Regions from separate parts of the Romboutsia sp. genome, predicted to be linked through region 1. Evidence: riboswitches for the same ligand, from Rfam matches in the RefSeq annotation. Region 1 holds a riboswitch; each other region holds the start of a gene.
What was found. A riboswitch is a leader RNA that binds a small molecule or an ion and turns the genes downstream of it on or off. The one in region 1 is predicted to bind cobalamin.
Positions count from the first base shown of each region.

Region 2: linked by a shared signal. The riboswitch ahead of AC11VW_RS10055 (energy-coupling factor ABC transporter permease) and the one ahead of AC11VW_RS04190 (FecCD family ABC transporter permease) in region 1 are both predicted to bind cobalamin.
Region 3: linked by a shared signal. The riboswitch ahead of AC11VW_RS09810 (response regulator transcription factor) and the one ahead of AC11VW_RS04190 (FecCD family ABC transporter permease) in region 1 are both predicted to bind cobalamin.
Region 4: linked by a shared signal. The riboswitch ahead of AC11VW_RS02240 (cobyric acid synthase) and the one ahead of AC11VW_RS04190 (FecCD family ABC transporter permease) in region 1 are both predicted to bind cobalamin.

Region 1 is NZ_JBXKIW010000038.1:10,390-13,605, reverse strand. Features, by position in the region: gene AC11VW_RS04195 (peptide MFS transporter) at 1-783, shown strand, start outside; cobalamin riboswitch at 1,130-1,301, shown strand; gene AC11VW_RS04190 (FecCD family ABC transporter permease) at 1,442-2,467, shown strand; gene AC11VW_RS04185 (ABC transporter ATP-binding protein) at 2,472-3,216, shown strand, end outside.
Region 2 is NZ_JBXKIW010000063.1:6,070-9,285, reverse strand. Features, by position in the region: gene AC11VW_RS10060 (cobaltochelatase CobT-related protein) at 1-766, shown strand, start outside; cobalamin riboswitch at 929-1,111, shown strand; gene AC11VW_RS10055 (energy-coupling factor ABC transporter permease) at 1,247-1,996, shown strand; gene AC11VW_RS10050 (energy-coupling factor ABC transporter substrate-binding protein) at 1,956-2,246, shown strand; gene cbiQ (cobalt ECF transporter T component CbiQ) at 2,249-2,947, shown strand; gene AC11VW_RS10040 (energy-coupling factor ABC transporter ATP-binding protein) at 2,940-3,216, shown strand, end outside.
Region 3 is NZ_JBXKIW010000061.1:13,774-16,989, forward strand. Features, by position in the region: gene AC11VW_RS09805 (sensor histidine kinase) at 1-1,260, opposite strand, end outside; gene AC11VW_RS09810 (response regulator transcription factor) at 1,260-1,943, opposite strand; cobalamin riboswitch at 2,177-2,353, opposite strand; gene AC11VW_RS09815 (energy-coupling factor ABC transporter substrate-binding protein) at 2,409-2,714, opposite strand; gene AC11VW_RS09820 (energy-coupling factor ABC transporter permease) at 2,683-3,216, opposite strand, start outside.
Region 4 is NZ_JBXKIW010000018.1:4,699-7,914, reverse strand. Features, by position in the region: gene AC11VW_RS02240 (cobyric acid synthase) at 1-1,330, opposite strand, end outside; cobalamin riboswitch at 1,447-1,621, opposite strand; gene AC11VW_RS02235 (histidine phosphatase family protein) at 1,633-2,235, opposite strand; gene cobS (adenosylcobinamide-GDP ribazoletransferase) at 2,255-3,019, opposite strand; gene cobU (bifunctional adenosylcobinamide kinase/adenosylcobinamide-phosphate guanylyltransferase) at 3,023-3,216, opposite strand, start outside.

The DNA.
Region 1 (3,216 bases):
ACGAAATTCCTTGGAGAAGTAGGAAAAAAACCATTTAAAGCTGGAAAGAGCACTGAAAACAAAGTTGAAACTGAAGTTAAACCATTGACAAAAACTGACAAAAAAAAGGTTTTTGCTATTATACTTGTATCTATGTTTTCAGTATTATTTTGGGTGTTTTGGTACTTAACTTATTTAGCTGCTTATGATTATGGTGGTCAGTTCATAAATATGACTGTAGGTGGATTTAAAGTTCCTCTTTCATGGTTTGACTCACTAAATTCATTTACATGTATTGCTCTTGGACCAGTACTTGGTGCACTTTGGTTCAAGCTATCAAAGAGACCTAAAGGTGATTTGAGCTTATTTAAAAAATTAGCGCTAGGTCTTAGTTTTCTTGGTATGTCTTTCTTAATGCTTGTATTTGCAGAGATTTCAAGAGGTGTAGGCGCAGGTGCTTCATCTAAAGCTAGTCTTGTTTACCTTTGTGCATTTGGAGTGCTTCTAAGTATAGGTGAAATGCTATTCTCACCACTTGGTAATTCTTTTGTAACTAAATATGCACCAAACAAAATTTACTCTGTATTACTTGGTGTTTGGACTTTTGCTACATTTTTAGCTGGAAAATCATATAGCTATCTGTACGCGTTTACTTCAAAATTCACTATAATGCAGGCGTATGTTGCGATTCCAATCGTTTTATTCATATGTGCAATACTTTTATTTGTATTTGATAAAAAGCTAATAAGATTGCTTGAAGATGAAGAAGTTAAAAATTTTGAATATGAAGAACAAACTGTATAAAATCTAAAAGTTAGATGTAAAGAAATGTGTTTCTCACCACTTGGAAACTCATTAAAATTGACGAAATCTTAAATTAAAAATTACCAAAGGCTATTCAAGATAATATATCATGGATGGTCTTTTTAAAATCCAAGAATACTATTAAAAAGAAGTGATTATGACAAAATATTGACACAATTTTGACACGAAAAATACATAATTATACATTATAATATATTTATATTAGAATTAGTAAAAAAACAGTAGGGGAATATGTTAATATAGTTGATACACTTAAAAACTTTCTATATAATAAAGATATAGATAATAAAGAAGTTTATCCGTATACAAGTAACAATGGCGAAAAAATACATAAAAAATATTAGGTGTCAATTGACTTAATAGGGAATTAGATGAAATTTCTAAGCTACCCCAGTAACCGTAAAACTGACGAAATCTTATATACCACTGAGAAATCGGGAAGGTGAGATAGTAGAATGACGTTGAGCCGGGAGAACTGCCAAATATTTAACTAGTACCTTCTGAGGGTGGGCTTACTAGGAGTTTCGTTAATGAAAATCAAGCATACTCTCAGAGTATGCTTTTTTAAAACCCTACATACAAAAATCAGACAGATAAAAGGAGAAATAAATAGTTAAGGCTATTTACAAAAGAGAGCATGAGCAAAAATAAAAACTTAATAATTTTATGTATACCTATAGTATTTTTAATTATATGCATGGGAATTTCTATAGGAAGTTCAAACATTAATATATTAGATACTGCTAACATATTGCTGAATAAAATGTTAAATATTCCATTAAGAGATAATATAAAACTAAAAGATATATCTATAATATGGACAATCAGACTTCCTAGAGTGCTACTTGCATTTATGGTTGGAGGATGTTTAGCAGTAAGTGGAGCGGTTGTGCAGTCTATACTTAAAAATGAATTAGCATCTCCATATACACTAGGGGTATCCTCAGGAGCATCATTGGGTGCTGGACTTGTTATAGTCCTTGGAATATCTATACCATTTTTAGGTGGTTTAACATTACCGATGGTTGGATTTTTATTTGGACTTTTAACTGTATATTTAGTTATTGTATTTAGTGGAAAAATAGACAAGACTATGTCAAATAATACTATAATACTTGCTGGAATGGTATTTGCATTATTTGTAAATGCACTTTTAACAACAATGACGGCATTATTTAGTGAAGATATAAAGAGTATAACACTTTGGCAAATGGGAAGCTTTTCTATGAAAGGTTGGTCATATGTACAGGCACTTATACCATTTTTATTGATTGGCATATTAGGAGTACTAAAATATATAAAAGAAATGGATATATTAACATTTGGAGAAGAACAAGCAAAAGCTGTTGGAGTTGACACTACTAAAGTTAAAAAAAGGTTATTCATATTTTCAACAACATTAACAGGTGCGGCGATATCTTTAAGTGGAACAATAGGTTTTGTTGATTTAATAGCACCACATATAGTTAGAAGAGTATTTGGTTCAAAACATAGTTATGTTATACCAATGTCTTTTATATTTGGAGGATGTTTAATGGTTATTACTGATTTGATATCAAGAACAATAATATCACCAGCAGAACTACCAGTAGGAGCGATAACAGCACTTATAGGAGCACCATTCTTTGCATATGTGTATTTTAATTCAAAGAAAGGTAGGTAAAATTATGTTAGAAATTAAAAATCTTTATTGTGGCTATGATGAAATTGATATTATAAAAAATATTAACCTAAAAGTTGAAAATGGTGAAAATCTTTGCATAGTAGGACCGAATGGATGTGGTAAAAGCACGCTTTTGAAATCTATTGCAAACATAATTGATTATAAAGGCAGTATAAAGATAGATAACAAAGAAGTATCTTCTTTTGATAGAAAACATCTTGCAACTAAGGTTGCTTTAATGAGTCAAATATCTCAAATTTATTTTCCATATACTATATATGAAACAGTAGCTCTTGGAAGATATGCTTATTCTAATAGTGTATTTTCAAGTCTTAGCGGCAAAGATAAAGAAATCGTATTAGATAGTATAGATAAGGTAGGGCTTTATGATATAAAAGATAAAATGATAAGTGAGTTATCAGGAGGGCAATTACAAAGGGTATTTTTAGCAAGAACTTTTGCACAAAATCCAGATATAATACTCTTAGATGAACCTACAAATCACCTTGATTTAAAACATCAAATAGAGATTTTAGAACACTTAGTAAGTTGGGCTAGAGATAATAAAAAAATTGTAATAGGAGTACTTCATGATTTAAACTTAGTTCAATATTTTGGAGATAAAGCAATTATGTTAAATGGTGGACAAGTTTTTTCATATGGTAGTCCTAAAGAAGTTTTAGAAAGTGAAAAGCTTAAAAATGTTTATGGCATAGATATTAAAAAATTTATGGTAGAAGTACTTGAAA
Region 2 (3,216 bases), on a different contig from region 1:
ACATAAGAGAAATATAATAAAACTGAAAGAAAATATATCCAGAATACTAATAGAAGAAAGTGAAATAAGTAGAATTTACTCTGATTGTGGAACTGTATATGCAAATAGAGCATGGAGAGTAAGTAGAAGTAATAATAAAAAAATATTTTATAAAGATGTTGAAAATGAAAAAGGAAAATATGTTATAGATATATTGTTAGATTCAAGTGGTTCACAAAGTAGAAATCAGGCAAATGTAGCTACTCAAGCATATATAATAGCGAGAGCATTAACAATGGTAGGAATACCAAATAGGGTTATAGGATTTTCTAGTTTTATGGATTATACAATCTTGAAAAGATTTAAAGATTATGAGGATAATATAGATTCTAGTGAAAATATATTTGAGTATTTTTGTGCAGGGAACAATAGAGATGGTTTAGCAATAAAGTCAATTTGTGAAGGTTTATCGGAGAGAACTGAAGAAAATAAAATATTAATAGTTTTAAGTGATGGAAGACCTAATGATGTGAAAATAGGTAAGGATAGAGAAAGAAGCATACGGGGAGAAATGGCGTATAGAGGAGTAGTTGGAGTAAAAGATGCTGCAAACGAAGTAAGAAAAGCAAGACAAAATGGAATATTAGTTTTAGGTGTATTTACAGGTAAAGAAATTGATTTACAAGCAGAGAAATTAATATATGGAAAAGATTTTATATATACAAAAGACATAGAAAGATTCTCGGATATAGTATCAATGTATTTAAAAAAGATAATTAGGAATTAAAATCTATAAAGTTATGGGAAATAATAATAAAACTAAATAATTAAAAAAATTTAAAAATAAGAAGGAATATTAAACTTATTATAGAATGTATTAATAGAAGTTAATATTTAAAATAGCATAAATGATTAGTCAATATTGTGTAATCAAACAGATTTCTTAAAAAATAATAAAAATATTATAGGTTCTTAAATCAAGATTAATAGGGAAAGAGGTCAAAGTCCTCTGCAGCCCCCGCTACTGTAAAGCTGACGAAATTTCGATTTAACCACTATGACTTAGTCATGGGAAGGTAAAATAGTAGGATGAAGCTAAGCCAGGAGACCTGCCTAATAATATTTAAGAATTTCTTCGGGGAGGAGAAAATTTCTTAAAATACTTATGTATATAATTAGTATTTATAAAGAAAGTCTAACCCTTAGGTTAGACTTTTTAAATTGACAAAAATATATATTAATATTTAAAATAGAGAAGAGGACAGTTATGAAAAATTTAAAACTAGGATTAGTAGCATCATTTCTTTTGATTATATTAAATCCGATTACTTCAAATGCAATGCATATAATGGAAGGTTTTTTACCTGTACAATGGTCTATTATATGGAGTGTAATATTTATACCGTTTTTCTTAATGGGTTTAAAATCTATAAATAAAATAGTAAAAGAAGAGCCTAAGAAAAAATTATTATTAGCTTTATGTGGAGCTTTTGTGTTTGTACTATCTGCATTAAAAATACCATCACTAACAGGAAGCTGTTCTCATCCAACAGGGGTAGGACTTGGAGCAATATTATTTGGACCAAGTGTGATGACTGTTTTAGGTACAATAGTACTGTTATTCCAAGCATTGCTTTTAGCACATGGTGGATTAACAACATTAGGAGCTAATGCATTTTCAATGGCAATAGTAGGCCCTATAGTAACATTCTTAATATTTAAATTTTTAAAGAAAAGAAATGTAAAGCTAGGCACTAATGTATTTATAAGTGCGGCTTTAGGAGATTTAGCTACATATACAGTAACTGCACTACAATTAGCTCTAGCATTTCCAGATGCAACTGGTGGAGTAATGGTGTCAGCTGCAAAGTTTCTAGGAGTATTTTTTATGACTCAAATACCAATAGCTATAGCAGAAGGTATACTTACTACTATAATCTATAATTTAATAATAGAAAAAGAAGGAAATGGAGTAGATGATGAAGAGTACAAATACGAAATCAACAAAGAAAACTAACTGGATATTATTCTTAATAGCAGTAGGACTTATTATAGCTCCATTGATATTAAATTCAAAAGCTGAATATGGTGGAGCTGATGGAGAAGCAGAATCTATTATAACAGAGATAAATCCAACATATAAGCCATGGGTTAGTAGCTTGTACAAACCACCAAGTGGAGAAATAGAGAGTTTATTATTTTCAACACAAGCAGCAATAGGAGCTGGATTTATAGGATATTATCTAGGTAGCAGAAGGAGAAAGTAAAGATGCTTTTAATTGATAAATATGCATATACAAATAATTTAACAAATATAAATCCAAAAATTAAAGTTAGTATAGGTGTAATTTTTTTAATTGCATCCATGCTGATAAAGAATATTTTGTTTTTAATGAGTATAATGATTTTAATGAGTATTTTTATAATTTGTATAGCTAAAATAGATATGAGAAACTATATGAAATTACTTAGAATTCCTATGTACTTTTTATTTATGGGAATCATAATAAATCTTATCAATATATCGTTTGATTCAAATAAGTTGATTTATAGCTTAAATATTGCTAATGTATATATAGGTGTATCTAAGGCATCATTAAGTACATCAATATATATATTGTTTAGATCGATGTCTTGTTTGACATGTGTATATTTTTTTATACTTACAACTCCTTTCAATCAAATATTATTTTTATTAAAAAACTTGCATATATCAGATACAGTAATAGAACTATCAATGCTAGTTTATAGATTTATATTTATTTTTTTAGAAGAAGTAGAGGATATTAGAAAATCACAACAATTAAGATTTGGATATATAAATTTAAAAACTTCATATAAGTCAATTGGTCTTCTTGGAAATATGCTGTTTAAAAGAATGATGAAAAGATACGATGATATGTGTATATCATTAGATATGAAATTATATGATGGCAAATTTCACATAGTAGGTGACGAGAATGTTTAAAATTCAGAATTTAAATTATCAATATGAAAAAAATTCATTAGCTTTATCAGATGTCAATATGGATTTTGATAAGGGGAATGTAATTGGAATAATAGGATCTAACGGTTCAGGCAAATCAACATTGTTCATGAATTTAATGGGAATACTACAGCCATCATCAGGAAGTATTTTATTTAAGAATCACGAGTTAAAATATAATAAAAAAGGTTTATATAATCTTAGGAAAGATGTTGGAATAGTATTTCAAGATCCAGAGAAACAAATATTTT
Region 3 (3,216 bases), on a different contig from region 1:
ACGATCAAAAACAAATGATATATCTTCCTTATCAATACCTAATCCAGTATCACATATACTCACCTTTATAAAATCCTCCTCAGCTACAACGTCTACACTTACACATCCTTCAGCTTCAGTAAATTTAAAAGCATTATCTAACAATATTACTAGCACTTGTATTATACGATTTTTATTAGTAAATACATCAGGAATATGCTTTAAGTTCTTCGGTATATTAAAAGTTACTTCTAAGTCATCCGCCATAACTTCAAATTCCTCTACTGCTTCTAGTATCATCTTCTCCACATTTACTAAAGATTTTTCAAGCGCTACGTTTCCTGATTGTAATCTCGACAATTCTAACATATCTTCAATAAGTAATTCTAATCTCATTGACTCCCTAAGTATCATTCTATAATATTTTTTCTTATCGATTCTTTCTAAGAATACATCATCATTTAAGGTCTCTCCAATTGCACGTATAGATGTAACTGGTGTTTTTAACTCATGTGATACATTTGCTATATAATCTCTTCTAGTCTGTTCTAATAATTTAGCTTGTCTATCATTTTCTTCTAGCTTTGTTGCTAAGTAGTTAAAGGCCCTTGCAAGTTCTCCTATTTCATCTTCCTTGCACTCTTCTATTCTAGTAGAAAATTCTCCTTGTGACATAGCTACAGTAGCCTTAGTCATATCATGTAGCGGTCTAATCATTCTGTTTATGAATATGTATAATGGAATTATTATAGATATTAGTGCTAAAACCATGCTTACTCCTAAAACTATGTAAAATCCATTTAGTGATGAAGTAAGTTGATCTGCAATTTTAATAAAAAACATAGCACCTATTATATTTCCATCTTTTTTTATCGGTTGACCTACAAGTATTACATCATCACTTAATCCATGTAGTTTTGTTACTCCTTTTATAGAGTTACCTTTTAAAACGGTACCTATGTATGGTTGTAGTGCTTTGTTAAGCTCATCATCTTTGAATTTTTCGTGATTATATTCACTTGAAATTTCTTCTTGTGATGTATCATAACATTGAATAATAGCAGATTTCATCAAACTTGAATCTACTATATCATTTAAGTTACAATCATTTCCTACAAAGTCAGTAGCAAGTTTATTTATTTGTTGCTGAATTTCATTTATATTCACACCTAGAAAGTATTGTTTTATTGTAAAACTACAGAAAAATATTGTAGCAACTACTGCACCTATGGCTGTTACAATTATTATTTTAAATAATCTTTTGAATATGCTTTCTCTCATTAAGATACCTCAAACTTATAACCAACTCCATATATAGATTTAATTTCCCATGTTAAATCATCTGTTGGAAGTTTTTTTCTAAGTCTTTTAATTTGAGTATCTACCACTCTAGTATCTCCAAAATAATCATATCCCCAAACTTCAGATAGTATGCTGTCTCTATTTAAAATGTTACCTGGATTAGATGCCAGCATATAAAATATTTTTATTTCCTTTGGTGTAATTTTCAACAATCTTCCTTTTACATAAACCTCATGAGTATCTACGTTTATTTCAAGGTCTTCATATTTAACGCAGTTATTTTGCTTACTTACTATTGTTGTTCGTCTTAATACAGTTTTTATACGTGTTACAACTTCCCTTGGTGAAAAAGGTTTTGCAACGTAATCATCTGCACCTACTTCTAATCCAATTATTTTATCTATTGTTTCTGATTTTGCTGTAAGCATGATAATTGGTACATTACTGTTTTTACGTATTTCTTTACATACATCAGTCCCAAACATTTTAGGCATCATTAGATCTAGTAGTATTAAATCTGGTTTGATAGTTTTCGCTTTATTTAATGCATCTAATCCATCATAAGCAGATACATAATCCATTCCCTCTATTTTTAAATATTCCCCTATTGTCTCATGTACTGATTCTTGATCATCACATATCAAAATTAATGTATTTGACAATTTCTCCACTCTCCTCTTTTGTAAAATCAATTGTAATCTCTAGTAATAATTTAAAAAGAAAAATGCTTTAGCATGGAAACTAAAGCACTTAGTAAGGTTAGGTTGTTACATCTATATCTAATTGCTTAAGGGCAAATTTAAAAGCTCAACCAGGATGATTGAGCTTATCTTTATATCGTAAATATACTTAATATAGTATATTTGATAGTAAGAACATTCCTCATCCCCGAAGAATTTCTTTGATATCATAGGCAGGTATCCTGGCTTAGCTTCGTCCTACTAGTTTACCTTCCCGTGAATTATCACAGTGGTTATAAACGTTCGTCCACATTACAGTAGCGGGTGCTGCAAAGGATTTTACCTTTTTCCCTTTTACTCTCTTGTAGAGTACCTATAATACTTTTAAGTTGTTATAATATACTTATATACTATACTAACTTTATTATTTTTTCAACATATATATATTTATTTTTCCTTTTTACTTCCTAAATAATATCCTATGAACCCTGCTCCTAGAGCTGCTTGAGTTGAAAATAATAAACTTTCTATTTCTCCACTTGGTGGTTCATATAAACTTTTAAACCATGGTTTATATCCTGGATTTATTTGAGTTATAACACCTTCTGCTTGCCCATCTGCTCCACCATATTCAGCACCTGGATTAATTAGAAGTGGAATTATTATAAGTGCTACAGCTAGTAAAAGTAACATCACATTTTTTTTATTCATTGATTTTATATTATTCACTGATTTCGTATTTGTGTTCATCATAATCAACTCCTTCTCCTTCTTTTTCATTTATTAAATTATAAATTATAGTAGTAAGTATACCTTCTGCTATTGCTATCGGTATTTGAGTCATAAAGAAAACTCCTAAAAATTTCACTGCAGACACCATTACTCCACCAGTTGCATCTGGAAATGCTAGTGCAAGTTGCAGTGCAGTTATTGTATATGTAGATAAATCACCTAGAGCAGCACTTATAAACACATTAGTTCCAGGCTTTACATTTTTCTTTTTTAAAAATTTAAATATACAAAATGAAACTATAGGACCTACTATCGCCATTGAAAAAGCATTTGCTCCTAAAGTTGTTATTCCTCCATGTGCTAAAAGTAATGCTTGGAATAAAAGTACTATTGTTCCTAAGACAGCCATAACACTTGGTCCAAATAATATTGCTCCTAAACCTACCCCTGTTGGATGTGAGCAACTTCCTGTTAGTGATGGTATTTTAAGTGCTGATAAAACAAATACAAATGCCCCACATAA
Region 4 (3,216 bases), on a different contig from region 1:
CATGAAGATAAGTTCCTACTATGTTTCCTTCTTTGTTAACACTACCTTCTACATAATTAACTTCCTCATTTAATTTTTTATTAATTATGTTTAAATTGTTTACATTTTCACCTATCTTACTTATTCCCATATGTATTTCATAACCTTTTACTTTCTTTCCTTCAAGGTTAATCATATATCCACCAAGCCCATCACATATTGTGGCTTCTACTTGTGTAGTTGTTTTTTCCATCTCAAAGGTAGTTTCTGTATCTAAAAGCCCAATTCCATCAAACTCTTCAACTTCACCTTCAACATGGTATGGGTCTTTAAGCTTCTTTCCTAACATTTGATATCCTCCACAAATACCAAATATCAATTTACCTCTCTTATGTAATTCCTTTATTTGTTCTTCTAATCCATTTTCTCTTATGTACTTTAAATCATCTATTGTACTTTTACTTCCTGGAATTATTACCATATCAGGATTTCCCAGTGTTTCACCATAATCCACATATCTAATACTTACATCTTCTTGAGTTTCGAATATATTAAAGTCTGTAAAATTAGACATATGAGGCGTTCTAATTATTTCTATATGAATATCATTTTTATTCATCTTCGTCTTAAATCTAGTTGTCACACTGTCTTCATCTTCTATTTTTATATCACTATAAGGAATAACTCCAAGAACAGGAACTTTTATTATTTCTTCAAGCATTTTTACGCCATCATCTAAAAGTTCCTTTCTTCCTCTAAACTTATTTATAATTACTCCCTTAACTCTTTTTCTTTCTTCTTCATTTAATAAGAGCATCGTACCCGCTAATGATGCAAATACTCCTCCTCTATCTATATCCCCAACTATTATTACTGGAGCATCTGCAATTTTTGCCATTCCCATATTGGCAACATCATGTTCTCTTAAATTTATCTCTGCTGTGCTTCCTGCACCTTCCATAACTACAATGTCATAGTTATTACTAAATTGTTCAAATATATTCTTTAGTTCATTTGCTAACTTAGGCTTGCAAATATGATAATCACTTGAAGACATATCTTCTCGTACCTTACCTCTTACTATTACTTGACATCTATGGTTTCCTGATGGTTTTAATAATATCGGATTCATATCTGCTATTGCTTCTATTCCTGCTGCTTCAGCTTGGAATACTTGAGCTCTTCCCATCTCAAGACCTTCTTTTGTTATAAAAGAATTTAATGCCATATTTTGTGATTTGAATGGTGCAACACTATAACCATCTTGTTTAAATACTCTACATAATCCAGCAGTTAGAATACTTTTACCAACATTAGAAGCAGTACCTTGTAACATTATTTTCTTGCCCATTATTTCACTTCCCTATTTTTTTAATTTTCTAAATATTAAGAAAGTCCTAACTCTAAATAGAGTTAGGACTTTTATTTTAAGATATATCAAATAAAAACCTTCACCCCGAAGATCTCATCAATAAATTAAATTAGGCAGGTCTCCTGGCTCAACTTCATCCTACTCCTATACCTTCCCATCCTTAAGACAGTGGTAATTTCTAGTTTCGTCAGTTTTACAGTAGCGGGGGCTGCAAAGGAATTTAACCTTTTTCCCTTTTAATCTCTAAAAACCTATTTTAATCTAGTATTCGATTTTAAAGGCTAAATAAAATTTGTGTTATTCATGGTGTCTATTACAGTAAACCCATTTTCCACTTCTAAAATTGTAACTGATGCATTATCAATTTTAAAATTCCAGTGGTATTCATAACTGTTTGATATTAAGTAAGTTATTATATTTCTTATAGTTCCTCCATGAGAACATATAAGTATTGTCTTATCTTTATTGTCAAAAATTACTTTACTTATTTCATTTGCCACTCTGTTGTATGAGTCTATTAAACTCTCTCCATTAGGATATTTATATTCATATCCTTTATCTATCATATCTTGAAATTGTTTTGGATAATTACTTTTAATTTCATCAAAGGTTATTCCTTCAAAATCTCCAAAGCTAATTTCTTTTAATGTTTCTTTTTCTACTATTTCTATTTTTTTTAATTTTGCAATTTGTTTTACTGTGTCTTTTGTTCTTGATGATGTAGTGGTATAAATTTTATCTATTTCTATTTTTTCTAAATAAGTTGTTAATTTATCAATTTGTTTTTTACCACTTTCACTTACCACACTATCTATATGGCCTGATAATCTATTGTTTTGATTATCAGTAGTCAATGCATGTCTTACTAAAATTAATTTTGTCATATGCACACCTCTTTAAAGGTTATCCTATTATTAAGTATATGTAAAGTAAATATATAACTTCACCAAGTTCTACACTACATCCTAAAATATCTCCTGTTACTCCGTCAATTTTCTTATATATATGTTGTTTGAACATTTGATTAAATATAAGAACAACGATTATAGACATTAATATTTTTGCTATTAACATAGTTGGTGAATAAAATATAACTCTTGATATTAATACTACCATTGCTATTGTATATGTTATAGCTGTTATAAACATGCCTGCAGTTGCTTTTCCTATGAACATATTTCCCATTCCTTTAGCTCTAGGACTAACTGTTTTATACATTAGTCTTATAACTCCTAATCTACTTATAATTGGCATAAAAATTACCATCCACATAAATCCTTGAGTTATAACGCTGTATATAAATCCTATTTTAAGTAAAATAACAAACATTATAGCTAAAAGTGAATTAGTTCCTAGTCTAGAGTCTTTCATTATTTCTAGCATTTTTTCTTTATCTCTATAACTATATATAGCATCAAATGTGTCTCCTAATCCATCAATATGGAGACCTCCTGTTAATAAAACTGATGCTAACGTAATTATTATAGATGTCACAAATGGATCAAATATTTTTATTGATACTATCCCTACTAAAAATAATAATATTCCTAAAACAAGTCCTACTAGCGGAAAATACGTTATAGATTTATGAAAATCTTCATCAAATCCTACATCTATATTTATAGGTATTCTAGTCATAAATTGAAGTATTGCAATAAATCGTTTCATAATCTACCCCTTTATCTTCATAGGTATACCACTTACTACAAAATATACTTCATCACTTTGTGATGCTATCTGTTGATTTATTCTGCCTGCAATATCTGTATATACTCTACTAAGTTTATTAGCTGGAACTATTCCCATACCTAATTCGTTAGTTACTGCAATAAAATATAAATTTGTTTTTCTTATCTCATCAATTA